DNA from 3 places in the Bacillus daqingensis genome. Region 1 is predicted to be linked to each of the others. Evidence: riboswitches for the same ligand, from Rfam matches in the RefSeq annotation. Region 1 holds a riboswitch; each other region holds the start of a gene.
The links. Region 1 has a riboswitch for cobalamin ahead of ACFO4L_RS00735 (ribonucleoside-diphosphate reductase subunit alpha). Riboswitches for the same ligand answer to the same signal wherever they lie in the genome.

Region 2: it holds a riboswitch for cobalamin, as region 1 does, so the genes downstream of both, ACFO4L_RS05715 (ABC transporter substrate-binding protein) here and ACFO4L_RS00735 (ribonucleoside-diphosphate reductase subunit alpha) in region 1, are expected to answer to the same signal.
Region 3: it holds a riboswitch for cobalamin, as region 1 does, so the genes downstream of both, metE (5-methyltetrahydropteroyltriglutamate--homocysteine S-methyltransferase) here and ACFO4L_RS00735 (ribonucleoside-diphosphate reductase subunit alpha) in region 1, are expected to answer to the same signal.

The regions. Positions count from the first base shown of each region.
Region 1 is NZ_JBHSGK010000001.1:155,436-165,437, reverse strand. It holds gene ACFO4L_RS00740 (ribonucleotide-diphosphate reductase subunit beta) at 1-573, opposite strand, end outside; gene ACFO4L_RS00735 (ribonucleoside-diphosphate reductase subunit alpha) at 611-2,869, opposite strand; cobalamin riboswitch at 3,039-3,220, opposite strand; gene ACFO4L_RS00730 (MBL fold metallo-hydrolase) at 3,397-4,248, opposite strand; gene ACFO4L_RS00725 (Rrf2 family transcriptional regulator) at 4,260-4,700, opposite strand; gene ACFO4L_RS00720 (L-lactate permease) at 4,837-6,432, opposite strand; gene ACFO4L_RS00715 (SIR2 family NAD-dependent protein deacylase) at 6,569-7,618, opposite strand; gene ACFO4L_RS00710 (hypothetical protein) at 7,728-8,159, opposite strand; gene ACFO4L_RS00705 (YwbE family protein) at 8,230-8,433, opposite strand; gene nikC (nickel transporter permease) at 8,592-9,509, opposite strand; gene ACFO4L_RS00695 (ABC transporter permease) at 9,522-10,002, opposite strand, start outside.
Region 2 is NZ_JBHSGK010000004.1:177,448-187,449, forward strand. It holds gene ACFO4L_RS05690 (GTP-binding protein) at 1-147, shown strand, start outside; gene ACFO4L_RS05695 (potassium/proton antiporter) at 292-1,782, shown strand; gene ACFO4L_RS05700 (cob(I)yrinic acid a,c-diamide adenosyltransferase) at 2,808-3,344, shown strand; gene ACFO4L_RS05705 (cobyric acid synthase) at 3,344-4,837, shown strand; gene cobT (nicotinate-nucleotide--dimethylbenzimidazole phosphoribosyltransferase) at 4,824-5,837, shown strand; cobalamin riboswitch at 5,901-6,078, shown strand; gene ACFO4L_RS05715 (ABC transporter substrate-binding protein) at 6,223-7,293, shown strand; gene ACFO4L_RS05720 (FecCD family ABC transporter permease) at 7,280-8,329, shown strand; gene ACFO4L_RS05725 (adenosylcobinamide amidohydrolase) at 8,326-9,795, shown strand; gene cbiB (adenosylcobinamide-phosphate synthase CbiB) at 9,792-10,002, shown strand, end outside.
Region 3 is NZ_JBHSGK010000004.1:63,745-73,746, reverse strand. It holds gene ACFO4L_RS05185 (Glu/Leu/Phe/Val family dehydrogenase) at 1-922, shown strand, start outside; gene ACFO4L_RS05180 (class I SAM-dependent methyltransferase) at 915-1,691, opposite strand; cobalamin riboswitch at 1,804-1,983, shown strand; gene metE (5-methyltetrahydropteroyltriglutamate--homocysteine S-methyltransferase) at 2,171-4,432, shown strand; gene ACFO4L_RS05170 (hypothetical protein) at 4,870-5,148, shown strand; gene ACFO4L_RS05165 (S8 family peptidase) at 5,745-6,869, opposite strand; gene ACFO4L_RS05160 (uracil-DNA glycosylase) at 7,137-7,778, opposite strand; gene ACFO4L_RS05155 (M14 family metallopeptidase) at 8,081-10,002, shown strand, end outside.

The DNA.
Region 1 (10,002 bases):
TCCAGCATAAAAATAAATTCCTTCCAGATTGACAGAGTTAATACACAGCTCCAATAAACGCTGAGGTGAGGGGTTCTTCCTGAAACGTTCATAGGAATCCAGAATAAGGGCATTTCGCTTTCGGACGAGCGGATCATTTTTTGCGTCATCAAATGCTTTTCTTTGTTCATCGGTGGAAACGAGAGAACTCAGGACATAAGAGTACGATTCATTGTGTACGGCTTCCTGCTGCGCGATCACGGCAAATACTGCTTTAAAGCTCGGATCGCTTACATAATCAAGCACCATCGACATCGTTGGTGTCTGCAGACTGTCGAGTGAAGCCAGCTGCGTATTGACCTTTAAAAAAATCTCCTTTTCTGCGTCAGACAAGGCGTCCCACTGTTTAATATCGTCCTGCATGTTAATCTCCTGCGCTTTCCAGAAGTTAGACAGTAAAACGTGGTACATATCGTACATTTGCGGATAGGCGATATCGTTCCAGTTTAAAATGCCGGAAGCTCGTCCGTTTATAATGCCGGTCGATTTATTCGCGTGATCCGGCTCAAGCAGCTTCATTTTTGTCAATGTCATCGTATGCTCCATCCTTTCGTTTTGCTGCCTCCTGCAATCAGGAGTGACAGCTTTCGCATTCTTCAATTTCTCCCTGGGACGTGCTGCGCACATAATAGGTCGTTTTCAGCCCTTGACGCCAAGCCTCCATGTGCAGCTGCAGCAGGTCTTTTGCGTGAATATCGTGGCGGACATACAAGTTAAAGCTGATTCCCTGATCGACATGGCGCTGACGCGCTGCGTTTTGGCGGATGCTCCAGTGCTGATCCAGCTCATGCCTGGCCCTGTTGTAATATGGGTACGTATGATGCGTAAGGTCCGGCGGTGTAACCTTGAGCTTGAAATTTTTCTTTTCTTCCGCGTACTCCAGTGCATAAACAGGATCAATGCCATCTGTCGAACCGGCAATTTTTGCCGTTGATGAATTTGGGGCGACCGCCATCAGCCAGCCGTTTCGAATTCCTGTCTCAGCTGTTTTCTGCTTCAGCTGCAGCCAGCGGTCTGACGTATAGCCCCGCCGCTCAAAGTACCGGCCATTTTCCCACTCTGAGTGCCGAAAAGCAGGATAAGCTCCTTTCTCCTCTGCGAGCGCTGCACTTGCCTGAACAGCGGCAAACGCAATCCGTTCATACAGGTCATCCGCGAAAGCTACCGCGTTCTCTGATTCCCAGTCAATATGGTTCACAGCAAGTACGTGGTGCCAGCCAAATGTTCCGAGACCGACGGCCCGGTATTTTTTATTCGTCTCCTGTGCCTGGCCGACAGAAAGCGTATTTAAATCAATAACATTATCGAGCATTCTTACCTGTATAGCTACCGTCCGCTCAATCACATCATCTCTGCAGGCTGCAGCCAAGTTGATAGAGGAGAGATTGCAGACGACGAATTCACCCGGCTTTCGCACGATCACGATACTTCCGTCTTCCGCCACATATTCATCAGTGATTTCTGAGGCGGACATATTTTGGGCGATTTCGGTACAAAGGTTGCTGCAGAATATCGAGGTACGGCCCATTGCCTTTTTGTTCGGGTTGCCTCTGTTCACTTCATCCCGATAGAACATATAGGGCGTTCCAGTTTCCAGCTGAGCGATCATGATGCGTTTCATGATATCCATCGCACGGTACGTCTTCCGCGGAAGCATCGGATGCGCGCAGGCTTCCTTATATTTTTCAGTAAACGCAAGGTGGTCCGTTTCATCATAGAAATCCTCCAGACCGAGCGAATTGCCGTTCTCATCCTTCCATCCCATGATGGTCTTCACCTGATGCGGACAAAATACCGACCACTCTCCACTGCTGCGTCCGGCTTCATCTGTTTCTTCCAGCATTCTCATAAAGTGATCAGGAATACTGACGCCCGTAAATATATCGTGCGCTTTTCTGCGCTCATCTCCATTGTTTGTCTTCAAGTCCAAAAACCCGCTCATAATATCCTTGTGGAAAATATCTAAATAAACTGCAACAGCCCCCTGCCGCTGGCCAAGCTGGTCGACGCTTACAGCAGTATCATTAAGCAGCCTGATCCAGGGAATAACACCTGAAGAGGTCTCTTTAAAGCCTTTAATGTCCGAACCAAGCGCTCTCACCTTGCCAAAATAAACGCCGATTCCTCCGCCATCCTTACTGAGTCTTGCCGTATCCCAATTGTTTAAGTAAATGCCGTCCAGCGAATCCGAGACGGTGTCGATAAAGCAGGAGGAGAGTTGCCCGTAGCTTTTCCCTGCATTTGCTAACGTAGGCGTCGCTACCGTCATGTAGAGGTTAGACAGCGCCCAGTATGCCTCTTCTACGAGCATAATCCGTTTACTGGCCGGCTCATCTTGCATCAGGGCCATTGCGATTACGAGCCACCGTTCCTGTGGAAGCTCCCACACCTGCTTATCATGATCTCTTGCCAGATACCGGTCTGCAAGCAAAAACAGTCCGATAAATGTAAATGAATGATCCCGGTCCGGCTCTATTATTGTTTCTAATTTTTCAATTTCTGCTTTTGAATACGACTGCAGCAGCGAGGAGCTGTAAATTCCCTTTTCCGTCAGTACCTGCAGCAGTTCATAAAACCCGCTGTAAGCCTTATAACCGCGCTGAGCCTCTGCCTGCTCATAAAGTCGCGTTAAGTAAAACCGGGCTGCTGCAAATGTATAATCCGGCTGGTCCATGGCGATCTTGTTAAGGGAGGTATGCAGCGCATGATCAAACGCTTCCTCCTCCTGTTTCGATTCGACCTGCTGTTTCAGTTCCGATAAATCAAGTTTGTAGTTGTTTTCCAGCTCGTTGATCGTGAGCTGAATCCGTGATTGTAGTGCAGATTTCATTGAAATGCCTCCCTTTTCTTCTACATGATTCACTATATTGAATGATGCAGCACAAATCAGCAGAACCAAAAAAGTGCCTCTTCGGAGGAAGAGACACGAAAAAGGAAACAGCACAGACGCCCGGCATACCGGCGCTGCACCATTCCCTTTCTCAATCCCCGAAGAAAAGAAACGTCTGAAACGTACGGCAGGTCTCCTGGCTTCTGCTTCATCCTTACAGCCTCCCTTCCCGTTAAAAAACAGTGGGTGATCGGCTGCTCGTCAGCAGTTACAGTTGCGGGGACAGCTCCGGCTTTTAACCGGATTCCCTATTAAACCGCTTTTGCGGTACCTGTACGTTTCTGCACGCTATATTTAGATGTCTACTTGCTTATACACTCAATATATTGATTATGCTACCTCTATTCCCAGCTATTTGCAACATGAAACTTGCAGAATAGCAAATCATTTTCAACGACATACTGATAGACCGCCTTCAGCTGACCATATTTCTTTTTTTGTCAAAAGATGCAGGTTTCGTTGTTCATCTAAAGCTTTTTTCCGTTCATGAAATATTGCGCTGCAAGACTCTCTTCTTCTGACAACGGTTTTCCGTATTCGTCCATCAGCAAGTTTTTCAGTTCTGCTTCATCGCCTGCACGAGCGCTTAACGAGGCTGTTTTCTCCAGCAGCTCCAGCTCCTCGATAAACAGTTCTTTCGACAAGGGCTTCCAGTGTGATATGACGTTCCAGGCTGAAGCAAAAGGCTTCAGCTTTTTTACAAGCTGCTTTGTTTCGTCTGGCGTATAGTGCCAGGATGATGCATATAAGTTCGGAGCAGTAATATCTCCTGCAAACAAAATATCTTCCTCTGCCAGGTGAACAATCAAATGATCAGACGCGTGGTTGCCGCCAGCATGAACGAGCCGGCAAGTGATTCCGCCGAGGTCAAGTACCAGCTCATCGTTAAACGTTATCTCCGGCATATGGATACGTATAGAACGTTCAGCTGGAAATTCTTTTTTTATCGCTTCTGCACAGAAACGAATCTCTTCTCCGGTCTCGACCCGCTCGTCGAGTGCTTCATCCTCCCATGAATAGGACGACAAACGCTGCAGCTCTGTTTTCGTCGCCTCTGTGCTGATAACAGGCGTTCGGTTTAACGCCGACGCCCCGAAAACATGGTCCCAGTGCCAGTGGGTCAGAACAGCCAGTGAAGGGGCAGGAACACCGCTTCGTGTTAATTCGTCTAAAAACAGACGCACGTGTGCTTCTGAGTTTCCGGCGTCGATCAGCAGCGTCAGATTATCCCCGACTACTGCGCCAAGAATGGGCCTGTCTGTTTCTTCGACCGGTGTGAGATAATAAAATCGCTCCGAGAGCTTCTTTAATTCCTGCATGAAAATTCCTCCTAGTCCGGCTGCTTCAATAAGACTGCAAGTGCATCCCTGTTATCGGTGATATCCTCCAGCGTATACTGATCCAGCACATGCAAGTAGGCTGTCAGCGCATCAGAAAGAGCAAACTGAAGCTTGCATGCCGGTGTAATTGGGCACGTGTTCGTTTCACTGTTAAAACATTCCACCAAATGAAAATTGTCTTCGGTATGTCTGACAACTTCGCCAATATTTATATTCTGCGGTTCACGTGCAAGTCGGATACCGCCGTTCCTGCCACGGATTGTCTCTATGTAGCCGAGCTTACCGAGTCGATACACAACCTTCATAAGATGGTTTTTGGAAATGCCGTAAGCCTCTGATATGTCCTTGATTTGCGACAGCTTTCCAGATGGCTGAACTGCAGTGTACATAAGCACCCGGAGTGAAAAATCGGTATATTGAGTTAAATGCATGGCGGTTCCCCTTCCATTTCCTGCTGCTGTTTCATAAGTAAATGCTGCTTCAACAGTATCCTGTCAAAGCAGCACCATGTCTTTCTATCAGTGTAGCATATGAACCCGCTCGAAAGCATAGTCCGAAGCATGACCGTTAAAACAGGCCGGTCAGGCCGGCGAGAATCGTTCCCGCAATTCCGATCAGCGCCGCGTAGCCAAGCGCAGGAACGACCGTTCTTCTGATGATATCGCCTTCCTTATCTGCAAGCCCGACCACCGCCGCAGCTGCGACGACGTTATGCACGCAGATCATGTTCCCTGCAGCTGCACCCGCAGTCTGCTGAGCGAGAACCAGCGTCTGATCAAGCCCTGCTGCCGACGCAACAGATGTCTGAATTGGCGCGAAGGTCAAGCCTGATACCATTGCACTGCCTGTAATAAACGATCCCAAAAGTCCAAGAAACGGCGCTGCAAGATGCCAGACGCTTCCGAGGCCTGATGCGAGCATCACAGCAATGTGTTCCGGCATTGATACGAGATTTCCGGCATTAACACCGGAATTAATAAACACGTTCACTAACGCAAGCGTCGGGAACAAAGCCAGTGCGGCTCCGCCTACCATCTTCCTCGAATCCATTACGGCTTCTCCGACGACTCGCAGTTTTTTCCGCTGCACGAATACAGACAGCACCGCTGCAAGAAGTAAAACTGCACCTGGTGAGTAAAGCACCTGCCAAGTAGAAGTGGCGGTTTCAACACCGAGAATCGTTGTCCATGACAAATCGACCGCCGTTTGAGCAAATTCCTGGATTGGTTCTACTATTCTTGTCAGCAAAAGCAGGCCGATGACGATAAAGTATGGGCTCCATGCTGCAAAAAGCGACATATTCGGTGCTTCCTCTTCCTGCACCGCTTTAGGTTCCAGCGCTTTCTTCCACTCTTTTTCCGGCATAAAAATACCGGCGCTTGCCGTAGCTGCTGCGACAGCCAGCGCTGTCAAAGAAGCCAGGATCGCAACGAACTCAGGTCCGAATAAAACGGCATACAGAAGAGCAGATCCGGTGTATGTCATCCCTGTCAGCAGTGCCCAGGGAGCCATCTCGCGCGTATCCTTCCAGGCATGTTTTTTATCGGCAAAAAACGTAAGCACGAATATGAGCAGCAGCGGAATAAAGGTCCCAGCTCCAAGATCCATTGCCGTAATCCGGATCGCTGTGTCCTGGAACAATGCTGAATCGGCTCCCGGCACACCGCCGAGGCCGACGATAACAGGCGTTCCTACGGCTCCAAATGAAACAGCCGTACTATCTGCAATGAGTGCGAGCGAAGCCGCTGCCATCGGGGCAAAACCGAGGGCGACGAGCAGCGGACCTGTAACAGCAGCCGGAGTGCCGAACCCTGCCGCCCCCTCAATCAGACTGCCGAATAGAAAGGCAGTTAATACAGCCTGGACGCGCATATCTCCTGAGACACGCCGGAATCCCTGATTAATACGAACGACGGCCCCTGTCCGTTTTAGTGTATTCAACAGCACGATAGCGCCAAGCAGAATGAATAAGATCGTGACCGCCTGATGCAGCCCTTCCAAAATGGAAGCTGAAAGCACGAGAAGCTCCATCTGCCAGACGACTGCCGAAAGTATGATAAACAGCACGGCACTGTAAAGCATACCTTTTCTCGCAGGAAGGCGCAGGACTACCAGAAAAAGAAAAGGAAGAATAATTGCACTTAATGCTGTAAGCATGAGCATAGCCGACGCCCTCCTTGTTCAACATTTCACATAAATAGATTTATGTAAGGACTGATTCCATTATACCGTGAAATCAGTCTTGGAAAAATGAAAGCTAGCAAAAAAACGTGTCGACTTTGTGAATTTATGAACAAAATCATAACTGCACGCTTTTCAGCAGCCTGTCTACCTCCTGAAGCACCTCTCCTGCCCGTCCTTCCAGCACTAAGTCGAAATCGGATGCTGTTCCGCTGTAGTCGGCATTAATATAAACGGACCGCCCTTTTGACATCAACGGCAATTGATTGGCCGGATACACTTCCAGACTGGTGCCTATTGTGACGACAAGATCTGCTTTCTGTACAGCTAAAAGGGCTTCATCCCAATCTTTTTCGGGGAGGATCTCGCCAAAGAGTACTACCCCTGGACGCAGCTTTCCGCCGCAAATTTGACACGGTCTGCCTTTGCGGAAATCTGCTTCGCCAGCCTCTTCATCACATCGCGAGCACCGGACCGCCTGCAGCCTGCCATGAAGCTCATACACCCTTTGGCTGCCCGCTTTACGATGAAGCCCGTCTACGTTCTGCGTGGCGACAGCTTGCACCATGCCCCGGCTCTCCCATGATGAAATGACATAGTAGCCAGCGTGCGGCACAGCCGCTTCTAAAGATGCCATCCTGGCTGCATAGAAATCCTTAAACAGCGGATAATCCTGATTCATCGCTTCCGGAGTGGCGACGGTTCGCGGATCGACCCGTCTCCACCATCCTTCTTTAGAACGAAAGTCAGGCAGGTTCGATTCGGTGCTCATTCCTGCTCCGGTGAACAATACTGTTCGCTCGGCCGTCAGCAGCCAGTTAGCAAGCAGCGCTGCTTTTCGCTCCGCTTCCGGATAGCAGGCTTCAAGCCAAGCCATAAACGATGACTCATTTCTGTATTTATGGTGAAGCACTTTCTTTTCAACTGCTCCTGCTGCTTCCGGGCTCACGTAGAGAGGATAAAGTGACATCCAGGCGATTCCATCCAGCAGCTTTAAGCCGTCTTCTTTTGCTCCCTGCGCTGTATGATACGTGACGCCCTCTGATGATTCATCTGTACGCAGGCGGAAGTCCCACCAGCCATCGTACCGCTCTGCCCCTTTGAGTTCGATTGTTCCGCCCTCTGTGCCGATCGAGAGCAGGGTCGTCCATTCTTCAGCATTTCTCATACGAAGACCTCCCGGCTGATGCGAGGCCGTTTCAAAAGATACCTCGACTTGGCCATCCATTTGTCTGATGCAAGTGGTAATCTATACCCGGTCCAAGCAGGAGATAACCTCAGTCTATCCGCTTATAAACCGGTCGTTTTGTCCCGATCTGCTCATAAAAAAGGGAGATATCTTCTTCTTTCAGCATGTTTGTCTGCAGAACTTCCTGTTCTTCGTCTTCTTTCACCAGAAGGCAGCCCTCTTGGGTCCAAATAGCATAATGCAGTTGAGTCCATCGCACCAGACGTTTTTTTCGTGCAGGCCCTTCGTGGATATAGATTCCGTCCTCCTCGATTCGAAACAGCTCCATCCGGTGCAGCCGAAAAAAATAAAAGCTGACGATTACAGCGAGCAGCGATGTGAACGCTGCTGCAGCCTCCAGCAGACCGACGCCGCCAAAATGAATTCTGGCCGCCGTCAGCCAAGCTGTCATCACTGCTGTGACTGCCCATAAAAATCCGAGCACCGTCCAGTTGTTCTGTTTTGCAAATAAAAATGACATGATGATACGCTCCTGTCTCAACCTTATAAAAAGAACGCCCGCAAGCAATCTGCGAAGCGTCCCGGACTCGTTATTGCTTCTGATCCAGAATTTCTTTTACACGTCCGACGGTGCCGTCTTCCAGCCGGACCTTTATTCCATGCGGATGCGTCGCTGATTTCGTCAAAAGATCTTTTACGACACCCTCTGTCAGCTTACCGCTGCGCTGATCTTGTTTTTGCACGACTGCTACTCTCGCTCCCGGAGTAACGGATGCTCTGTTCTGGCCACTCATATCCGCAGCCCCCCTTTCCTATACAGTATAGCTTATTATACTGCTGTGAAAAAGCACTCACTCTATTCCATGCTGCAGGGTGCGTAGAGGCTGAGTCGGCAGATGATCGGTTGCACGAACAAACGAAAAAACCGTCCGGTCACCGGACGGTCCAGCGCTTATGTTTTCATTTTTGGATCAAGTGCATCGCGAAGGCCATCGCCAATCATATTAAAGCCGAGTACAACAAGCATGATCGAGAGACCCGGGAATAGTACCGTCCAAGGGGCGCTCTGAATATACTGCCGTGCATCAGAGAGCATGCTGCCCCATTCCGGCGTCGGCGGCTGGGCACCAAGTCCGAGAAACCCAAGTGCTGCGGCTTCCAGAATGGCCGTACCAAAACCGAGCGTTGCCTGAACAATAATCGGTGCGGTACTGTTAGGCAGGACGTGATGAATAAGGATTCTCCCGCTCTTCATTCCCTGAGCTTTAGCCGCAAGAATGTACTCCTCTTCCCGGATTGAGATAACTTTCGATCGGACGAGACGGCCAAAAATCGGAATATTGATAATCGCAATCGCGATCAACGCATTCTGCAGAGACGGACCAAGAATCGCTACGATCGCGATCGCAAGCAGAATGGATGGAAATGCGAGCATAATATCAAAGATGCGCGAGATAATCATATCAATCCAGCGCCCAAAGTATCCGGCTATAATCCCGAGAAGAGAGCCGAAGAAAAGGGCACCGGTTACAGCAAAGAAACCGACCATCAGGGAAATTCTAGCCCCGTACACAATTCTCGTGAAGATATCCCGTCCCAGATCGTCCGTACCAAACCAGTGATCCGCATTCGGAGACTGGAGCCTGGGACCGGCATTGATCGATTGAGGCTGATAGCTCGTCAACAGCGGTGCAAAAATCGCTGTCAGAATAAAAAAGGCGATAATAAACAATCCGACAAGCGCAAGCTTGTTTTTCTTCAGTTCCTTATAAGCGACCTTCCAGGGAGAGGCTGGTGCTGGCAGCACCGTGCCGGCCTCATCGTTTTCAGGGCCTGGAATGGGGCTTTTTTGTTTGTTAGCCTGTTCCATGTTCCTCTCCCCCTAATATTTAATACGAGGATCGATATAGCTGTAAAGCAGATCCACGATCAGATTGATAAATACGAACATGGTAGCGATGACCAGAATGCCGGACTGAATAACAGGATAATCCCGTGTACCGATCGCTTCAAACACGTATCTCCCGATTCCAGGCCAGCTGAAAATCGTTTCTGTTAAAATCGCCCCGCCCAGCAAGGTTCCAGTTTGCAGACCGACTACTGTCAAAACTGGGATAACCGCATTTTTAAACCCGTGTCGATACACGATGGACATGTGATTGATTCCCTTTGCCTGCACGGTCCGTATGTAGTCGGAGCGCAGGACTTCCAGCATGCTCGATCTTGTCATTCTCGCAATAATCGCCATAGGAATCGTACCGAGCGCGATTCCCGGGAGAACGAGGTGCTTCAACGACGTAACAAACTGGTCCGGTCTTCCTGAAAGCAAGGTGTCAATCAGATAAAAATGGGTGACTGTTTCC
Region 2 (10,002 bases), on a different contig from region 1:
CGGAAAACAGAATTTGTGCTGATCGGACTGCACATGAATCAGGCGAAGCTGCAAACGCAGCTTGATGCTTGCCTGCTGACAAAATCAGAAATGCAGAGCGATATCGTTTATACGGATCCGTTAAAAGAACTATTTCCCGGGAAATAGAAGCGTTTAAAGCGGGCACCCTTCTTACAGGGTGTCCGCTTTTGTAGGAGGAAGCCTGTCAGACTGCCTGGCCTCATGCCGTGCAGAAGCTGGTGAGGTGCGGTATAATAAAGCAATATATATACTGCGAAAGGAGACGCCGGCTTGGTTGATACAACTCAAATTGATACGTATTTGATTTTAAGCGCCTTTATTTTAATCAGCGGTGTTCTCGCGGCAAAGTTTTCCAACAGAGTGGGACTGCCGTCTCTCGTGTTGTTTATTCTTCTCGGCATGCTCGTTGGCAGTGACGGCCTCGGTATCGTGTATTTTGACAGTCCGGAGCTTGCACAGCTTGTCGGTATTTTTGCCCTCGTCATCATCTTGTTTGAAGGTGGTCTGCAGACGAAATTTGCGACCGTTCGCGCCGTAGCGCTTCCTTCGATTTCCCTCGCGACAGTTGGAGTGATTTTAACATCAGGGATCGTCGGTCTGGCGGCGTATCTCATATTTGACATTACAATGATGCAGGCACTGCTTCTCGGTGCAATTGTCGGTTCGACCGATGCCGCTGCCGTATTTGCTGCCCTAAAGGAACGGAACATTAAGGCGAAGATGGGCGCGACGCTGGAGGCTGAATCAGGGACAAACGATCCGATGGCGGTCTTTTTAACAATTGGCTTTATCGAGCTGATTATCATTCCGGAAACGGCCTGGTGGGCGCTTCTGCCGGAATTTGTCTGGCAGATGGGGATCGGTCTCATCGTTGGTATCGCTGTCGGTAAAATTGCCTCGATCGCGATTAACCGGGTGAAGCTGGATTCAAGTGGTCTGTACCCGATCTTTTCGGTAGCGTTTGCGCTGCTTACATACGGGGCAGCATCCGCAGCGGGCGCAAGCGGATTTCTGGCGGTTTACATTGCGGCCCTCGTGATCGGGAACTCAGAGCTTACGTACCGGTACTCTATTTTCCAATTTAACGAAGGATTTGCCTGGATGGCGCAAATTCTGATGTTTATTTTACTCGGCCTGCTCGTCTTTCCGGCAGACTTGTTCAGCCTTGACATTATCATCGGCGGACTGCTTCTTTCTGCAGCGCTGATCTTTATCGCGAGGCCGGCAGCCGTTTATTTGTCCACACTCGGCATGGGCTATAAAAACAATGAAAAGCTGTTTCTGTCGTGGGCAGGTCTTCGGGGGGCGGTTCCGATTATTTTGGCAACCTTCCCGATCGTGGCAGGGGTGGAGAACAGTGAATTTTTCTTCAACATCGTTTTCTTCGTTGTGCTCACATCCGCTCTCGTGCAGGGAACGACGATTTCGCCGCTCGCGAAAAGGCTTGGTCTCATGGGACCGAAGAAGGACAACCCGCACCACTCCATTGAATTGATATCGATGGGGAAAGCAAATGCAGAAATGGTCCAGTTTAAAGTGGACGGCGACGCACTGATTGCAGGACAGAAGCTAAAAGACGTTGACTTTCCGCGTAAAGCATCGATCAGCGCGATCGTAAGGGATGAAACGTTAATCACTCCTTACGGAGAAACAGAAATTCAAAACGGGGATTTTCTTTATATTCTCGTTGCTTCCCGCTATAAGCGAGAACTGAAGCGGGCACTCGAACAGAAAAAATCACCGCAGCCACCGTATTCCTGATTCAGGAATACGGCTGCTGAAAAGGCGGACCGATCAACATCGGTCCGCCTTCCAGAGGGTTGATAAAGTCATTTTAAGTGAATAAGATTGCATCTGCCTGTATCTGCGGACACTCGCTTTCCGGAGGGAACGGGCTCAGCTAACCGCTTCCTCCTGCTGTCGGAAGCGCTGGATCTTCGCCTCGTTCTGATCCTCCCGGAGTCGAGTTCCTTCGACGTCGGCAGCTGGCAGTGCGTTTCACGTGCCTGGCTATGCATACACAATCGGCTTCCATACAGGTAAACCTTCCCGATGAAACGTTTCGATGTTAAGTAGGGAAGTCCGTCCTTCATCGAATTCATGATAAACGTAAAAAAGCAGCTGCGTCTGCCTGTCGTGACGTTGTTCTCCACGAATCAGAGCCGTTTTCCCGATGTGTCCGGCGTACACGTGGAAACAGCGCAGTCTGAAGATGCCGTGCCGTTCAGATCTGCGAACGGCATGAAAAGCGCGAGCGGAGCCGGACTGAGTCTTGAAGGCTTCTTGTGAGAAGCCTGAGTCCGAGTGAAGCCGCGCCATCCTCCCGTTCCTTTCTTCTCTTCATACAGGGGTCACCCTGAGAAGAGCTGAAGGCCAGCCCACGGCAGGCTAGGTAAGCAGAAGGAAAATACAATCATACGAATAAACATGTAAGTTGATAGACTTTTTCAACAGCCTGAAAGGCGGACCGATCAACATCGGTCCGCCTTCTTTTTTATCGATTAGCACGGGCAACCGGCGGGCTTACGCTTATCTGAGCCGCTTTATGTTGTATTTGCCTCAGGCTGTTTTCGCTTTCGTGGCGCTTGTGCCGTTTTATTCGTTATAACGATTTTGTTAGGCCGCTCAAGTTCGTTTTTACAACAGGGTTGCTTACAAGGAGGTCTTAACCGGCATGATTCGATTTGCAGGCTCTGCATCGAGCTTTGCAAATTCCGTTAACTCGCATATACTAGGACGCAGCAGATGCAGGTGTTCAGCCTGCCTGAATAAAAGGAGGAATTGACATGGCAGAACAGCGAGGCATGATGCTGGTGCAGACAGGTAACGGGAAAGGAAAGACGACGTCGGCTGTTGGAACGGCGGTTCGGGCAGCCGGACGAGGGATGAGCGTTAAAATGCTGCAGTTTATCAAATCGCCGGAGCGTACATACGGGGAAACAATATCGCTGCGAAAGCTGGGGGTTGAAGTAGAGCAGCTTGGCATCGGCTTTACGTGGACAAAAACGCCGGAAGAACACCGTGAAGCGCTGCGTGCGGCTTGGCCGAAAGCAGTAGAAGCACTGGATGGGAGCTACGATGTCGTCATTCTGGATGAGCTGAACAACGCGCTTGCCATTGATTCCTTTCCAATTGACGATGTGCTTCCGCTCGATGATGTTCTCTCGGCACTGACCAATCGTCCGAAGCACGTCCACGTTCTCGTAACAGGTCGAAACGCACACGAAAAAATAAAAGAAGCCGCTGATCTCGTTTCAGTCACAGAAGCCGAGAAGCATTATTACGATGAGGGCATTCCGGCGATTAAAGGGATTGAATTTTAATGAAAGCAGCGCCGCTGATGATTCAGGGTACGCATTCCGATGCAGGAAAAAGCGTGCTGACTGCCGGCCTCTGCCGTGTATTTGCGCGTCAGGGCTTTAAGACAGCGCCGTTTAAGTCACAAAACATGGCACTTAATTCGTATATCACGGCGGATGGTCTTGAAATCGGCCGGGCACAGGGCATGCAGGCCGAAGCATGTGGAATGGAAGCGGACACAGACATGAATCCGATTCTGCTTAAGCCATCCGGCTATAACCGGTCGCAGGTCGTTGTAAACGGCAAGGTTCTTCGCGCCATGGAAGCAACGGAATATCGGGAGCAGTACTTTGAGAAAGGCCTTCAGACGGTGACGAATGCCTATAACCGCCTAGCCTCCAGAACAGAGCGGATCGTGATAGAAGGAGCAGGGAGCCCGGCAGAAATTAATTTACAGGACCGGGAAATCGTGAATATGCGCATTGCCCGCATGGCCGAGGCACCTGTCCTGCTTGCAGCCGATATCGACCGTGGCGGCGTTTTTGCATCGATTGTTGGCACGCTTGAACTGTTGAGTAAAGCAGACAGAAAGCGTGTGAAGGGCTTCATCATCAATAAATTTCGCGGAGATCAGTCTTTGCTTCAGCCGGGACTTGACTGGCTGGAGGAGTATACCGGAAAGCCGGTCGCAGGGGTGATGCCCTATCTGCCGGACCTCCGCCTGGAAGAAGAGGATTCGCTTGGCTTGGAGACATACGGAAGGGAAACGGCCGGCAGGGATCTCGATATTGCGGTTATTCGCTTTCCTTATCTATCCAATTACACGGATCTGGACCCGTTCCGGTTTGAACCGGACTGTGCTGTTCGATTCGTCGAGCGGCCTGAGCAGCTAGGCGAACCTGATTTGCTTATTCTGCCAGGCAGCAAAACGACGGTTGCCGATGGACAGTTTTTGATCAGAAACGGATTGAACGAAGCGATTGCAGAAAAAGCGGGAGAGATGCCAATCATCGGAATTTGCGGCGGCTATCAACTGCTTGGCAGAACAGTCGAGGACCCGGCAGCTGCGGATACAGAGCTGAGAGAGTGTCAGGGGCTGAATGTGATTCCGGATATGAAGACGGTGATGGATCCAGTGAAAACGACAGTGCGTATCTCAGCGAGCGTTAACTGGGAGCGTAAGGTGCATTCGCTCACTGGATATGAATTGCACATGGGGCAGACCGTTCACGAAGCTCCGGAGTGGTTATCCGGCGGGATTCATGGCAGCAGCGCGGCAGTGAACAACGTGTACGGCACGTATATGCATGACATTTTTCATAACGATACATTCCGCCACGCACTGCTGGACAGCTTGAGACGTCAAAAAGCGCTCCCGCCTGTCCGGAGAGTGAACGTTTCAGAAGAGAAAACGAAGGCGTTTGACCGCCTGGCCGATGCAGTCGAAGCACATCTTGATATGGAGCTGATTGAACGGCTGATGAACGAAGGGAGACAAACGGATGAACTGGCGTGAAGCGGCAGAGAACATACCTGAGATCGATAAACTAGCAGCTGAAAAGATGCGGATGCATCTGGATACGTTAACGAAGCCGCAGGGAAGCCTTGGACGACTGGAGGAACTTGCTGTCATGCTTGCGGGCATGCAGGGAACGGTTCAGACAGACAAGCCTGCGGTGCTTGTATTTGCAGGTGACCACGGGGTGACAGCTGAAAGGGTCTCGCTTTACGGATCAGAAGTCACCGCGCTGATGGCGCAGAATTTTGTGACCGGCAAAGCAGCGGTTAACGTTCTCGCGAGACAGATCGGAGCAAATGTTTATGTGTATAACGTGGGGATTGATGCAGCTGATACGGCAGCTATCAACCGCAACGTTCGTCGCGGTACCGGAAATATAGCAAAGGAACCGGCGATGACTGCAGCAGAAGTGAAGCAGGCACTTCAAATTGGAGCCGACGCCGTTGAAGCTTCAAAGGCAGATATTATCATCCCCGGGGATATGGGCATCGGCAATACAACGGCAAGCAGCGCGCTGCTGTGTGCGTACACGGGACTTTCTCCGGAAGCGGCAGCGGGCAGTGGGACAGGTGTAGAGGGGCAGCAGCTCAAGCATAAAATCGAGGTGATCGGGCGAGCGGTGAAGCGGTCTGATGCGAAGGAACCGCTTCACATATTAGCTGATTTAGGCGGTTTGGAGATCGCGGCTATGGCCGGAGCCATGGTTCGCGCGGCTTCAATGCGGAAGCCGGTTCTCGTAGACGGGTTTATTGCAACTGTTGCCGCTATAGCTGCAGCAAAACTTGCACCAGGAGCAGAGCGCTTTTTTCTTTACGGACACAAATCTGCAGAAGCAGGTCATGCAGCGGCGCTGGAAGCAGCTGGCGGAAAACCGCTGCTTGATTTAGGGATGCGTCTCGGCGAAGGGACCGGGGCGGCCGCTGCTTATCCTCTGCTAAAAATGGCACAGGCGCTGACGGAAGAAATGGCGACGTTTGCCGATATCGGCCTTGCCTGACAGAACAGATGTAGACTTTTTCCAGCAGTCCATACTATAATACAAAGTAGAACTGAAAAACGTAACGCTCGTCAGCAGAGAGGTGTCGGCATCAGCCGATGAAAAGGGAAGCCGGTGTGAATCCGGCACGGACCCGCCACTGTAAACGCACAGGCATTTCACAATCCACTGCATTCCGCGGGAAGGGTGAGGCTGCCGTTTATGCGTAAGTCAGGAGACCTGCCTCTCTGTCGATTTAAACACCTTCGGGAAAAAGGTTGTTTGAAGTGCAGACGAGGAGATTTCCGGGAATCTGAAACGGCTCTCTTCATGCATTTTATTCAGCGCAGTCCTTCGAAGGGCGGCGTTTTTTTATGTTCCACTACATAATCATGGGGGAGTAACGATGAAAAAAATGACGGCACCGCTTCTGCTATCAGCCGCGCTCATCATCAGCGCATGCGGGACAGAGGAAAACAATGAGAACGGGAATACGAACACGGACAATCAGGAAGCAAACGAAGACACGACTGGCAACAATGAGGCAGCGGAAGATGAAGAAGGAGCTGCAAATAACACAGAGAACAATGTATCAAACGAGGAGCAAAATGATGAGGATAATGAAACAGCCGGAGAGTTCCCGGTAACGATAACGGATAACGCAGGCAATGAAGTGACGATCGACGAAGAACCGGAAACTATTGTTACGCTGCAGCCAAGCGATACAGAAATATTATTTGAAATCGGCGCAGGCGACAGACTCGTAGGGGTTTCGGAGTATTGCAATTATCCGGAAGAAGCGCTCGAAATTGAAAATGTCGGGGCGCAGGACATGGATTTGGAACGCATTCTCTCTTTAGAGCCTGACATGGCACTCGTTTCGGATTATCACGCCTCCAGTCATGATGATAGTTTAGAGCAGTTGCGTGATGCCGGAATTGATGTCGTTGTTGTGCGGAATGCCGAATCGTTTGAAGGCACTTATGACACGATTGAAACACTCGGCATGCTTACCGGAACAGAAGAAAATGCAGAAGAACTCATAGCGGAGATGGAGAGCGGCATGGAAGAGCTCGCGGAGCTTGGAGAAACGATCGACGAAGAAGAGCGCAAGCGCGTCTGGGTGGAAGTAGCACCATCTCCGGATATTTTCACTACTGGTACCGGCACCTTCATGCATGAGATGCTGGAGACGATCGGGGCGGAAAACGCAGCGGAAGAGCATGAAGGCTGGGTGAATTTGACCGAAGAAGAAATTGTCACGCTCGAGCCGGACACGATTGTCACTACCTACGGATACTATGTGGAGGATCCTCAAGAAGAAGTAATGAACCGCGATGGCTGGAGTGATGTTCCTGCTGTGGCAAACGAGGACGTACACGATGTGCAAAGTGATATCGTGACGCGCTCCGGTCCGCGCCTTGTAGAAGGAACCCGTGCCGTAGCTGAGGCTGTATATCCGGATGTTTTCGAATAAAGCGTGGCTGTACTATGCAGGGAGCCTCGGTCTTCTTGCTGCTGCGATAACACTTGGACTGTTTTATTCAAGCGTAACGGTCCCGGTTCCGCATATTTTGCATATTATTCTGGATAAAACAATCGGCGCTCAGCTGCTGGATGACGTTCCGTCCAACCAGTACTCGATTATTTGGGAAATCAGGCTGCCGAGAGTGCTGCTGGCTCTATGTGTTGGCGCGTCTCTCGCGCTTGCCGGAGCAGCATTTCAGGGGTTGCTGAGAAACCCGCTTGCGGACCCATATACGATCGGCGTTTCCTCCGGTGCGGCCCTCGGCGCTGTTTTCGTTATCTTTTTCCAGCTCACGATCGTAGGACTTGGTGCATTTACGCTCCCGGCTGTATCGATTGTGAGCGGGTTTCTCACGCTCATGCTTGTGTTCGGGCTTGTAAAGCTCAGCAGCAGAAGTTTGGCGATCGAAACGATTATCCTTGCGGGAATTATCGTCAGTGCATTTATCGGATCGATCATTTCACTGATTATCTCGCTCGGCAGCCAGGATGAAATGACGCAGATTATTTACTGGCTGTATGGGAGTGTTGGTATGAGAGGCTGGAGCTACGTGCAGCTGATCGTACCGTTTCTGATTATCGGTTCCATTATGCTCGTCACCCGCTACCGGGACCTGAATGCACTTGCGCTCGGAGAAGAAGCTGCCGGTCATATTGGTGTAAACGTCGGCCGCGGGAAAGTGTTTATTCTTGGCGGCGCGTCGCTGCTGACTGGTGCGGCCGTTGCTGTATCGGGTACGATTGGCTTTGTTGGTCTAGTTATCCCGCACCTTGTAAGGCTTGTTACGGGACCAGATCACCGGCATGTGCTGCCAATTTCCATGATCATCGGAGGGGCCTTCTTAATCTTTGCAGATATCACGGCAAGAACGATTATTGCACCAAAGGAACTGCCAATCGGTGTGATCACGGCGCTGATCGGCGCACCAATGTTTGCGTTTCTGCTTATTAGAAACCGCATCGGAAAGGGGAAGAAGCTGGCATGAACATCACCGGACTGAGCGGCGGCTACGGCGGCCCTCCAATCATTGAATCGATGGACCTTCATATAAAACAGGGAGAATTTTTCGGCCTGCTCGGTCCGAATGGCAGCGGAAAAACGACGCTGTTTAAGCTTGTCAGCGGTTCCCTTAAGCCAGACCATGGAGACGTATCGCTTCAGGGTGCTTCGCTGTTAACGATGTCTCCAGTGCAGCGTGCCAGAAAAATAGCCGTTCTCACACAAGAAACAAATGTCTCCTTCGATTTTACTGTCGAGGAAGTGATCCGGCTCGGCCGCTATGCTTTTCAAAAAGGCCTGTTTAAAATGCTGAGCCGGGAAGACAGGGCGCTCATCGATGAAATTATGGCGCTGACCGACACAGAAAAATTTCGCGATACGTCGTTCTTCCGGTTAAGCGGAGGTGAAAAGCAGCGGGTACTGCTCGCAAAGGCACTTGTGCAGGAGCCGGAGGTGCTTCTGCTGGATGAACCGACGAATCATCTTGATATTCGTCATACGTTTGACATGCTGAACGTATTGAAAGAGCGGCAGGAAACGCAGGGACTAACCGTCTTTGCCATTTTGCATGATTTAAATATTGCGGCCCTTTACTGTGACCGCGTCGGACTTCTTCATGAAGGAAAGCTTCAGGAAACGGGTCCGGTCGATATTATGCGCCGTTCAGAGCGGCTGTCCAGTATTTACGGAGTAGAAACGTGGACGCAGTCGCATCCGACATTGCCGCGGCCGCAGCTGCTCATGAACCCGAAAAAGCAGGATGAATCTGCCATGTCTCTTCACGACAGTGTCACCGTAGAAGCTGATCGAAATCTGGTCCAAATTTCGAGTCCAAAGCCGCTCCGGACAATTTCCAACGGGGTGGCCGGTGAGGGAATTCAGTGGATTCGCCACATTGCCAATTTTCACGTCGACAAACAATACAGCAGCCGTACTCCGGAAGCTGATATGAAAGCGTGGCTGGAAAAACGCAGTCTGCCGGTTGAACAGTCGATCGGCCTGATGACCGCTGTGAAAACAGAAATGGCCGTTGTCCGAAAAGAAACCATCAATGGCATCGCGTTTACCGCTGTCGTGACGGCAGGCACCGGAAACGCGGTTGATATCACTTATGACGGTCCTGAATTGGAGCGGGAAAAAATCGGTACGATTAATACGTTCCTGGCGGTGGATGCGAACCTGACGGACGGGGCGCTCGTGAACGCGTGTATGTCTGCAGTAGAAGCGAAGGTGCAGGCACTGCGGGATGAAGATGTTCGTGATCCTCAAACTGGAACTCCCGCCACAAGCACTTCTACGGATGCGCTCGTTATTGCCGCGACCCAGCAGGGAAAACGGACGCCTTACGCAGGGTCTGGAACCCCGGTCGGGCGGGGGATAGGCCGTATCGTCTATGAAGCGACGAGAGAAGCGGTGCGGGCAGACAGGCGCTGGAAGGAGACGCACACATGATCATTCCGGGATGGACAGCTGCGGCGGCTCTCATCGTTGACTGGGTAATTGGGGATCCGAAACGTCTCCCGCACCCGGTTTCTGGGATGGGACGTTTGATCGCATTCGGCACCCGGCATCTGAATCATGGGTCGAACCGAGCCAGAAGATGGAAAGGTGTTTTGCTCGCTGCTTTCGTACCAGGCTTCGTCTGGTGTGTCTCCGCTT
Region 3 (10,002 bases), on a different contig from region 1:
AAAAGGCGGAATTGCTGCAGATCCAAAACAGCTGTCTGATAACGAACGCGAGCGCGTGATCCGCTCCTACATCCGTAAGCTGTCCCCTTACATCGGCCGCGACCAGGACATTCCCGCTCCGGACGTCAACATCGGCCAGCAGGAAATCGGCTGGATGCTGGATGAATACGAAAAACATCTGCACGATCCATATAATGCCGTCTTCACTGGGAAAGATCCGGTTATCGGAGGCATCCCGGGCCGGGTGGAAGCCACGGCAGCCGGCGTCGTTCATACGATTCGCTGCTGGCTCAAGGAACAGGACCGCAGCCTGAATAATTTGAAAGTCGCCATCCAGGGAGCCGGAAACGTCGGATCGTTCTGCGCCCGCATTCTCGCTGATAAAGGAGCGATCATTACGGCGATTTCAGATTCCTCTTCCACTATCATTGATGAGAATGGACTAAACGTGGAGAAAGTATTGAAGAAAAAAACCGACACGGGCAGCCTTGGCGGAGACCATGAGTCAGCGGCCGTATTTGAAGTGCCGTGCGACGTGCTGATCCCGGCCGCCATGGGCGGCGCTATTGATGAGGAGACCGCCCGGCTGATCCAGGCAGACCTGATCGCAGAAGGCGCGAACGGTCCGGTAACAGCAGATGCAGACCGGGTGCTGGAAGAACGCGGCATTGAGGTACTCCCGGATATTCTGACCAATGCCGGCGGTGTCGTCGTTTCCTACCTGGAGTGGCGGATGAACGAGCGCAAGGAAGAATGGAGCAAGGCCGATGCGCTGAGTCAGCTGGAGCACTACATGCGCCAGGCCTTCAGCCGCACGAACCGGACCAAGCAGGATTCCGGCGTCTCCTACCGTCGTGCTGCCTATTACACGGCCTGCAGGCGTCTTGCTGATGTGATGCAGGCACGCGGGCTGATCAAGTAGCCTGTCCTGTCCAGATCGTCCACCGGTTGGCTTCTGTTACAGCCCCTTCCGAAAGCTTCGTCTGCAGAAAATCGAGAAACGCTTCCAGCTCGCTGTCTGTCAGTTCGTGTAAAATACTCCGTCCCGTTCGCTGGCGAAGATCATCCAGCAGCTGCTGCCTCGTTGCAAACTGTTTTCGCTTCTCCCATATAGAAAAAACTGTCACACCGGTAAAGCCGGCAGCTTTCATCTGCTCGAGGACGTCCATTTTATTCGGACGCCTCTTTTTTTCGACCTCGGCAAGGTGCGGAAAATAATCAAGCAGCCAACCCCGGATGTGCACGTGGCTTCCGGGAAGCAGACAGTCTGAAACGGTCCGGTCCTGTATGATCAGCCGCCCTTTCGCACACAGCACCCGTGCTGCCTCTTTCAGAAAAGCGGCTGTATCCGACAGATGATGGATCAGTGCCCGGGCAAGCACCAGATCCTGGCCGCACCGTGCGAGACCGGTTCGTTCCGCGGTCCCCTGCTGAAATGAGAGCCGTCTCTCGTGCTGATGACGTTCTTTTGCATCGCGCAGGCTTACTTCCGAAAAATCAATGCCGACTGCTCTATCAGCCCCAAGTTTCAGCAGCTCGTTCGTATAGATCCCCCCGCCGCAGCCAATGTCTGCGGCATGCTTGATATCTTCTCCTGCTGTCAGCTCCTGCATCGTTTTTACCCAGTCAGCGTCGGCGTCCCTGCTGTTATAGCTCCCTTTTAACCGTTCATCATGAAAATGGATGCTCATGTGTTCTCACCTCCCTTCTATTATATCCTTTTTATGGGAAAAATGAAGCCGCGCTTCTTTTAGATGATTTTGACAACTTACTCCCTTTTCCTGTATGATGACGACAAACTTGATAACGTAATGAACAACAGGTGATCTGCTTCGCCAGATCTTAAAAGGGAATCCGGTGCAACTCCGGAACGGTCCCGCCACTGTAAAAGGTTAGCAGCCGCTGTGCCACTGGATTTTTTCCGGGAAGGTGCGGCTGTGTTCATCCTTGAGTCAGGAGACCTGCCTGTCGTTCTTTACCATCAGCCCTACGGGTCATAGGGAGGTGGAAACAGGCTTGTTCAGCTTTGCCGCAAAACACGTGCGGCCAAAGCTTCGTTCGTGCTGGAAAGACACCTGTTTTGTCCTGCTGCCGTGCCGGAAGGGTTTCCCCCTTTTCGGCACGGCTTTTTGTTTGTCTCGGCGTCATACATTTGAAGGAGGAATGAAGCATGAAAACATCTGTACAAGGCTATCCGCGCATCGGTGAAAACCGGGAATGGAAGCGCGCACTTGAAGCATACTGGAAAGAAGAAATAACCGCAGCTGAGCTGCAGGAAAAAATGAAAGCCATCCGGCTGGAAAGGCTCACCCGCTTGGAAGCAAGCGGACTGGATCTGGTGCCGGTCGGTGACTTTTCGTATTACGACCATATGCTCGATATGGCGTTCATGTTTAATCTGGTACCGGAGCGTTTCGCTTCCTTGTCCGGAAATGAGCTCGATCAGTATTTCGCAGCCGCACGCGGGACGCGCGAGGCGCCTGCGATGGAAATGACGAAATGGTTTGATACGAACTATCACTATATCGTGCCTGAGCTGGAGGACAGCTGGGTGCCTGACGTTACGAGCAACTACCCCCTTGAACAGTATCGGGAAGCGGAAGCCGCGGGTATAAAGACAAAGCCGGTGCTCGTCGGACCCTATACGTTTATGACGCTTGCGAAAGGACTGGAGGCTGAGCACCGCGACAGCTGCATGTCCGTCCTGCTTTCGCTGTATGCAAAAGTGATTGGCGAACTGCACGAGGCCGGCGCTCCGCTCATTCAGCTTGATGAGCCTGCACTCGTCACATCCCTGACCCGTGAAGAAGCCGGACAGGCCGCTAAGTGGCTACAGCAGCTGCTTGACTTAGTCCCGAAGGCACCGCTGCAGCTGCAGACGTATTTTGAATCGCTGACGCACTGGGATTTATTCGCCACTCTTCCGTTTCACGCCTTCGGACTCGATCTGATGTATGACGACGGCGATACGCTCCAGCAGCTGCGGCAGCATCCACCTCACCAGAATGCGGCGCTCGCCATCGGCGTAATTGATGGCCGTAACGTCTGGAAAAGCGACCTCCACGAAGCACAGAAGCTCGTTCGACGCGTTGAAGTGCTCTGTCCGGAAAACCCATTAATCCTGCAGACAAGCTGCAGCCTCCTGCACGTACCGGTTTCCCTTAAGCAGGAGGAACGCTTCGTCGAGGACTTGAAGCAGGGCATGGCTTTCGCTGACGAAAAGCTGCAGGAGCTCCAGCTGCTGAAGCAGGTCTGCACGGGCTCTCCGGAGAACACGCTGGACGGTCATCAGGCGTCTCTTTCCAGGTTCCGAAAAAGCTATCCGGCAGCAGGAGACAGCAGCAGCGAGAAGCTCGCTATGAGAGAGCCTGTTTTCTCACGCCGCGCTGAACTGCAGCAGGCCAGGTGGCAGCTGCCGCTCCTGCCGACAACGACTATCGGCAGCCTGCCTCAGACGACCGATATGCGAAAAGCAAGAACCGCCTATCGGCGCGGGGAACTATCCGCTAAACGCTACCGTGCAATGGTGGAAGAAAAAATGCAGCGCTGGATTAAGCTTCAGGAAGATATCGGGCTCGATGTCCTCGTGCACGGTGAATTTGAACGCAACGACATGGTAGAATTTTTCGGGGAAAAGCTGGACGGTATGGCCGTCACACAAAATGGCTGGGTCCAGTCGTACGGCTCCCGCTGCGTCAAGCCGCCGCTCATTTACGGCGCGGTATCTGCTCCAGGTTCGATGACCGTCTCTGAAACCGCTTATGCTCAATCTCTGACGGATCGCCCGGTAAAAGGCATGCTCACCGGGCCCGTAACTATTTTAAAGTGGTCATTTGAACGGAGCGATGTGCCTAAATCGGTGACGGCCTATCAGCTTGCGGAAGCGTTGCAGCAAGAAGTTGAAGCCCTTGAAGAAGCAGGCATTGGTATGATCCAGATAGATGAACCGGCTCTTCGGGAAGGCTTTCCACTGAAACGGGAGAAACGCGCCCATTACTTGGACTGGGCTGTCAACTCGTTTCGTGCCGCGTCCGCTGTTGCGCAGCCGGAAACTCAGATCCATACGCACATGTGCTACAGCGACTTTCACGATATGATCGACGCGATCAGTGCCATGGACGCCGACGTCATTTCCATTGAAACATCGAGAAGCCACGGCGGCCTGATTCAGGCGTTCGAGGACAGCACGTACGACAAGGGCATCGGACTCGGCGTTTATGACATTCACAGCCCCCGTATTCCCCCGGTTCGAGAAATGACCGACATGATCGAGCGCTGCCTGAGCGTTCTGCCGGCCTCCCAGTTTTGGGTGAATCCGGACTGTGGCTTAAAAACCCGCAATGAATCGGAAACAGAAGCTGCCCTTCGCAATATGCAGCAGGCGGCAGAAACCGTCCGGGAAGCTCTTACAAGCCGGACCAGCGGCGTGTAAGTGGGAGACGATTGCGGCCGGGGGCTTCTTTGATTGGTGGCAGCGTTTGACAAGTTGCGGGTGCAGAATGAAAACTTTCATAGGCGAAATGAAAACTTTTTCGTTATGTCGAACGCATGGTAATAACAATAATAAGTTGACGCGCGAGCTTGATAAGTTTAGGCTGCATGATGAAAAGATTGGAGCAGCGGTTGATAAGTTGCGCACGTCAAATGAAACGTTCGTGCATGTACCGTGCCGTTCAGACCCTATTCAGCATCCTCTCCTCCAGCAGAACAAAGAAAAGCTCCCGGATACTGATCCCGGGAGCTTCTCTTTCATCTAAATACAACTAATTACCACACTCAACAAACATTCAATTTACAGAAAAAGGTTTACCAGATTTCTGCCTCCATTATATGCTAGGACGTAGAATCCCTGATAGAAGGAGATGGACGATGAACATCACATTCCCACGCTGGTTCTGGTGCAGCCTGACAGGATTTCTGGCAGTGCAGATGCTTTTATTTCCTCTTGCAGCAGTAAGCCCTCTTGACGCGAGAAGCACTGTGCTGCTGCTATTGTTTACGATTACGATCGTTTATCCAGCATTCTTTTTAACTACGATCATACTGTTATTGAAAAAGCAGAGCCCGTATGAAGGAAGAACGGTCTTTGCCTGCCTGTTCTTGCTACTTCCGCTGCTTATATGTGTTCCGTTTCTTACCGGACTGTAATCCTTTCAATAAAACAACAATAAGCTCCCGGATGCTTAGGCTGTTGACAAAATCAATTTACTTACACGTTTATTCGTTTGGTTGTATTTCCTCTCTGCTTACCGAGCCTGCAGTGGTCATGCCGTTCAAGATCGAACGGCATGGAATCTTCAAACTGCGCTGAGTTCACTGGCGTCCATGCCGAATACCTCGGTGCAACGGAGCTGCTTAATGGAGAAAGACGTCACGATAAGTATATGCGACTGCTCTTTTGCTCTCATAATGAATACGTTGAAGTACTGGCACCCCCTACTCGTTATAGAAATATCGCGTAAAAAATGGACTTATCCATATTGACCAAACTCGTTCCCACCGTAACAAAGTGTTTCAACCGGACTGCCAGCTGCCAAATCGGAGGACCTCGACTCCAGGAGGATCAGAACGAGGCGAAGATCCACCGATTCCGACGCTAGAAGGAAGCGGTTAGCTGAGCCCGTTCCCTCCGGAAAGCGAGTGTCCAAAGAGACGGGCCGATGCATGGTGATTCACCAATAAATGCGTTGTCGAAAATCAAAAGCTCCCGGATGCTTAAACATTCCGGGAGCTTTTCTTTTATTCTAATAAACAAATGCGCGGTAGGCGCCGACAAGTCCGTTTCCAAAGTGGTTGGAGTTGCCGAGCGGCTGTGCAGAGTTATTCAGCACGCTTCGTACTTGCTGAGCCGAATAGTTTGGACGGTAGTGCATCAGAAGGGCTGCAACGCCGGCTACGTGCGGAGCTGCCATCGACGTTCCGTTGAGGCTGCGGTAGCCGTTGTTTGGATACGTGCTCTGAATGCTGACGCCAGGTGCTGCGATTTCAACAGCCGGACCTGTGCTGGAGAAAGACGCACGGTTATTGTTTGCATCAACAGCGCCGACCGCCATGACAGAATCATATTTAGCCGGGTAACCGACAGAGTCGCCTGTGCCGGATGCATTGCCGCTGTTACCTGCCGCAGCGATGAGCAGCAGTCCCTGATTGTAGGCATAGTCCGAGTATGCGCGCAGAATAGAGGAATCTGTCGGACCGCCGAGAGACATATTCACAATGTCCATATTGTTCAAAATGGACCACTCAATGCCTTGCGCGATTCCGGCATTGGAGCCGCTTCCGTTCTGGTCAAGAACTTTGACCGCGTAGAGTCGTGCCTGAGGTGCTACGCCGAGAACACCGACGCTGTTATTCAGTGCTGCCACTGTACCAGCTACGTGCGTGCCGTGGCCGTCGTTATCAATGTAAGGATTGCTGTCGGGCCAGCTTGAGAATACGGAATGACCGCCGTACACGTTCAAATCCTGATGGTTTGCATCAATACCAGTATCGAGGATCGCCACGCGAACTCCCTGTCCAAAATAGCCAAAACGGTGTACGTCCGGAGCTTGTACTTGGGATACGCCATAAGGAACGGTCTGCATTGCCTGCACTTCTGCATCTTCTTCTACATATTCTACATGCGGATGGTTAGACAATCCTTTTGCCTGACCTTCTGTTAAGGAAAGCTGATAAACCGGCAGCAGCTCGAATTCGTGGAGAACATCTTCATCCTCTACGCCGAATGCGTTCAGCAGTCCTTTTTCAGCATTGCCGGAAAACATGACCAGATAGTCTTCTTTGTCCTGCTCCCCTGCTGATACAGCGGAAGCAAACAGTCCCCCCGTGATCATCATTAAAGCAGCAAACAACCAGATAAAACGCTTCATCCAAACACTCCTTATGCAGTTTTTTTCACCGCGGCGGTGAGCGGCCGTCATTTCACATAATTTTCCGAAAAGTCGGCTCCTCTTTATATTATTCGCCACTCGAAAAAAGACAAGCTTGTTTGTAAGTATTTGTAAAGATGACGTATGACGCAGCTAAGAAAGCACCTGCACACATCCAATAAATGGATGTTAAATCTTAGGCTTTAAAGCGGTGCTGCACATCCGCTTCACACCGCAAAAAAAGCCGCAGGCAGCCCTCCTGCGGCTTCACGATGATACTCCGGTTTTCAGAAAATGACGCAGCTTTTCTTGGTCTTCGGCGATTTTCTCCTGCAGGCTGCGGTTGTAAAAGATGGCAGCCGGGTGAAAGGTCGGAAACAGCAGGTAATCGCGATCCGACCAGACAAACGCACCGTCTTGAAGGCGGCGTACCGGCGTTCGGATAAACCGGCCGTGGCAGTCGCCTACTTTATAGTCCGTTCCTGCCAGCCGTCGCAGGCCAATGTTGCCGAGTGTCACAATCACTGGAGCCTGAACGTGGCTGAGCTCATAATCGAGAATCGGTGCATGAGCTGTTATTTCTTTTTGGGTCGGTGGACGATTGTACTTTCGCTCGGTCACCGTTCCGTCTCGGTTGTTCCTCTTCCCCCATCGATACGGCCGGCTGCGGACCGCACTGGTGATATATACTTCTTCACGTGAAAGTCCGAGGCCTTCCAGAAAGGCCATCAGCTCTTTGCCTGCTCGTCCGCTGAACGGAACACCGTTATGAATTTCCGTTTCGCCGGGTGCTTCCCCGACGAGCATCATCGCCGGCTTTACAGGTCCATTTCCATAGACGAAGCCTTCCAGCGGAAAGTCACGGCTGGCAGCAATCACTTCTTCAGCAAGCGATTTCGGTATTCGCATAAGGGCATCCCTCCTGCTCTGAGTATCCCCGCTTTTTGAGAAGTAAAAACAGTCCTGCAGACGTTTTCCTATGGTGACCCAACTTCCCTTTATGATTCGTTTTGCTAACAGGTCTTAGAAGATCATCTGACAGGATACATACTTTCATCCTGGTTCTTACATAGGTCTCAGGTACTTTTCGCCTGTCGAAATATATCTCGTTCTAGGAATTAAAACGTTTTTTTGATTATTCAGTCTAATGACTAACGATATTTGATAAGGTAAAAAGACGTTTTTCAACTGAAAATGGGGAGGAATACATAATGAGGAAAACAGCAGGACTGCTTTCTGTTCTATTGCTTGGCTCTATCTTTTTTGCCCAGCAGGATGAGGCCAGTGCCGATACAGAACTGCAGACGAACATCGATACCGTGTCACTGACCGAAGAGAGAACGGTGGAAGTCAGCGCTGATTTGGGCAGCGACGTTGACCTCGAAAACGTGGAATTTACGTTCGGCGGACGGGCGCTCGAGGAATGGCGTCAGCATACGGGCGGCACGTCTTATAACGGCAGCTCGTTTATCCAGGTGACAGAAGGGCCGTATCTGGATGAGGACGGACTCGTACGTGCTGAAATTGAGTTCGGGCTGCTTTACGGCACAGACAACCTGGCACCCCGTAACATCCGCACGCAGTATCAGCAGTTCATAAACGATTATGAACTGACGATGACCGACACACAGAGCGGCGCTTCCGCGGAAACGACGCTTCGTTACAACGTCTATGATGAGTTCTTGTTCTATGATGAGCTGAAGCCAGCCATTGATGATGTACTGAATCAGGCGTCAGATTCCGGCCGCTACGTACAGTATGAAAAGGTCGGAGAATCTGTAGAAGGCCGTGACATTCACTTTGCGGTTGTAGCGAGAGACGAAGCAGCGGTGGACCGCTATTTCGACGAAACCTTGCCGCAGGCGCTGAACGATCCGGCTGCGCTGAAGGACGCGATCGCATCCGGAGAAGCCGGCGATTACCAGGTTCCAGTCTGGTTCAATAATATTCATCCGGATGAAGTAGAGGGCGTCGATGCGCAGATTGAGCTGTTTCGCGATTTTGCGCTCGAAGAAGACATCACATTTATGAACACGGACGACACGGAAGAGTTCGAAGTGACAATGAATGTCGACGAAGCGCTTGATGACGTCATTATGCTGTATATGTTTACGAGCAACCCGGACGGCCGCGCCTATAACACCCGTGGCAATGCGGAAGGCTTTGACTTAAACCGGGACAACGCCTATCAGACACAGGTGGAAACACAAGCGGTCAATGAGCTCGTTTCCGAGTGGACTCCGCTTTCCTTTATTGATATTCACGGCTATGTTAACGGATTTTTAATTGAGCCGGCGACACCGCCTCACAATCCGAACTTTGAATATGACCTTTTAATCGACAACATGCTGGAGCAGGCGCATGCACTTGGGCGCGGCGGAATCAGCAATTCCAATCTCGACTCGTACTTCATCCCGAAGCTGGACTGGGAGGATGGCTGGGATGATATGACGCCTTCCTACACGGCGATGTACGGGATGCTGCACGGTGCCTACAGCCATACGGTAGAAGCGCCGACGCTGAGCCAGGATTCCTACCGGGCGATGGTCGGAAGCAGCCTTGGCGCTATCGATTACGTGCTGGAGAATAAGGATGAGCTCTATACCGATCAGCTCTCTATCTTTGAGCGCGGAGTGAACAATGAAGATGACCGCTCCGTTGATGAACATTTCGTAAACGCCGCCGGTGAATCGATCGGACGTGTACGTGATGGAAACGACAACTTTTTCCCGGATTACTACGTCATTCCGGCAGATGAAAGTGCCCAGAAAAATGTACTGGAAGCTTACAACATGGCCGACTACTTGATCCGTAACAGCATTGAGGTGGAACAGCTTACAGCGGATACCGAGATTGATGGCGTGACGTATCCGGAAGGCTCGTTTGTCGTACCGATGAATCAGGCAAAGCGCGGCCTTGCCAACGCCATGCTCTATGAAGGCGACAACGTATCGGACTGGAATGCGATGTACGATCCGATTGTGATTAACTTCCCGGCACTGCGCGGCTTTGATATGACGGAAGTCCGTGATGAAGGGGCACTGGACGGCCTGACGGAACAAGTGGAAGAAGTAGCCGTACCAAACGGAAGCATCACCGGCAACCCGCCTCGTCAGATCCTGCACAACAATAC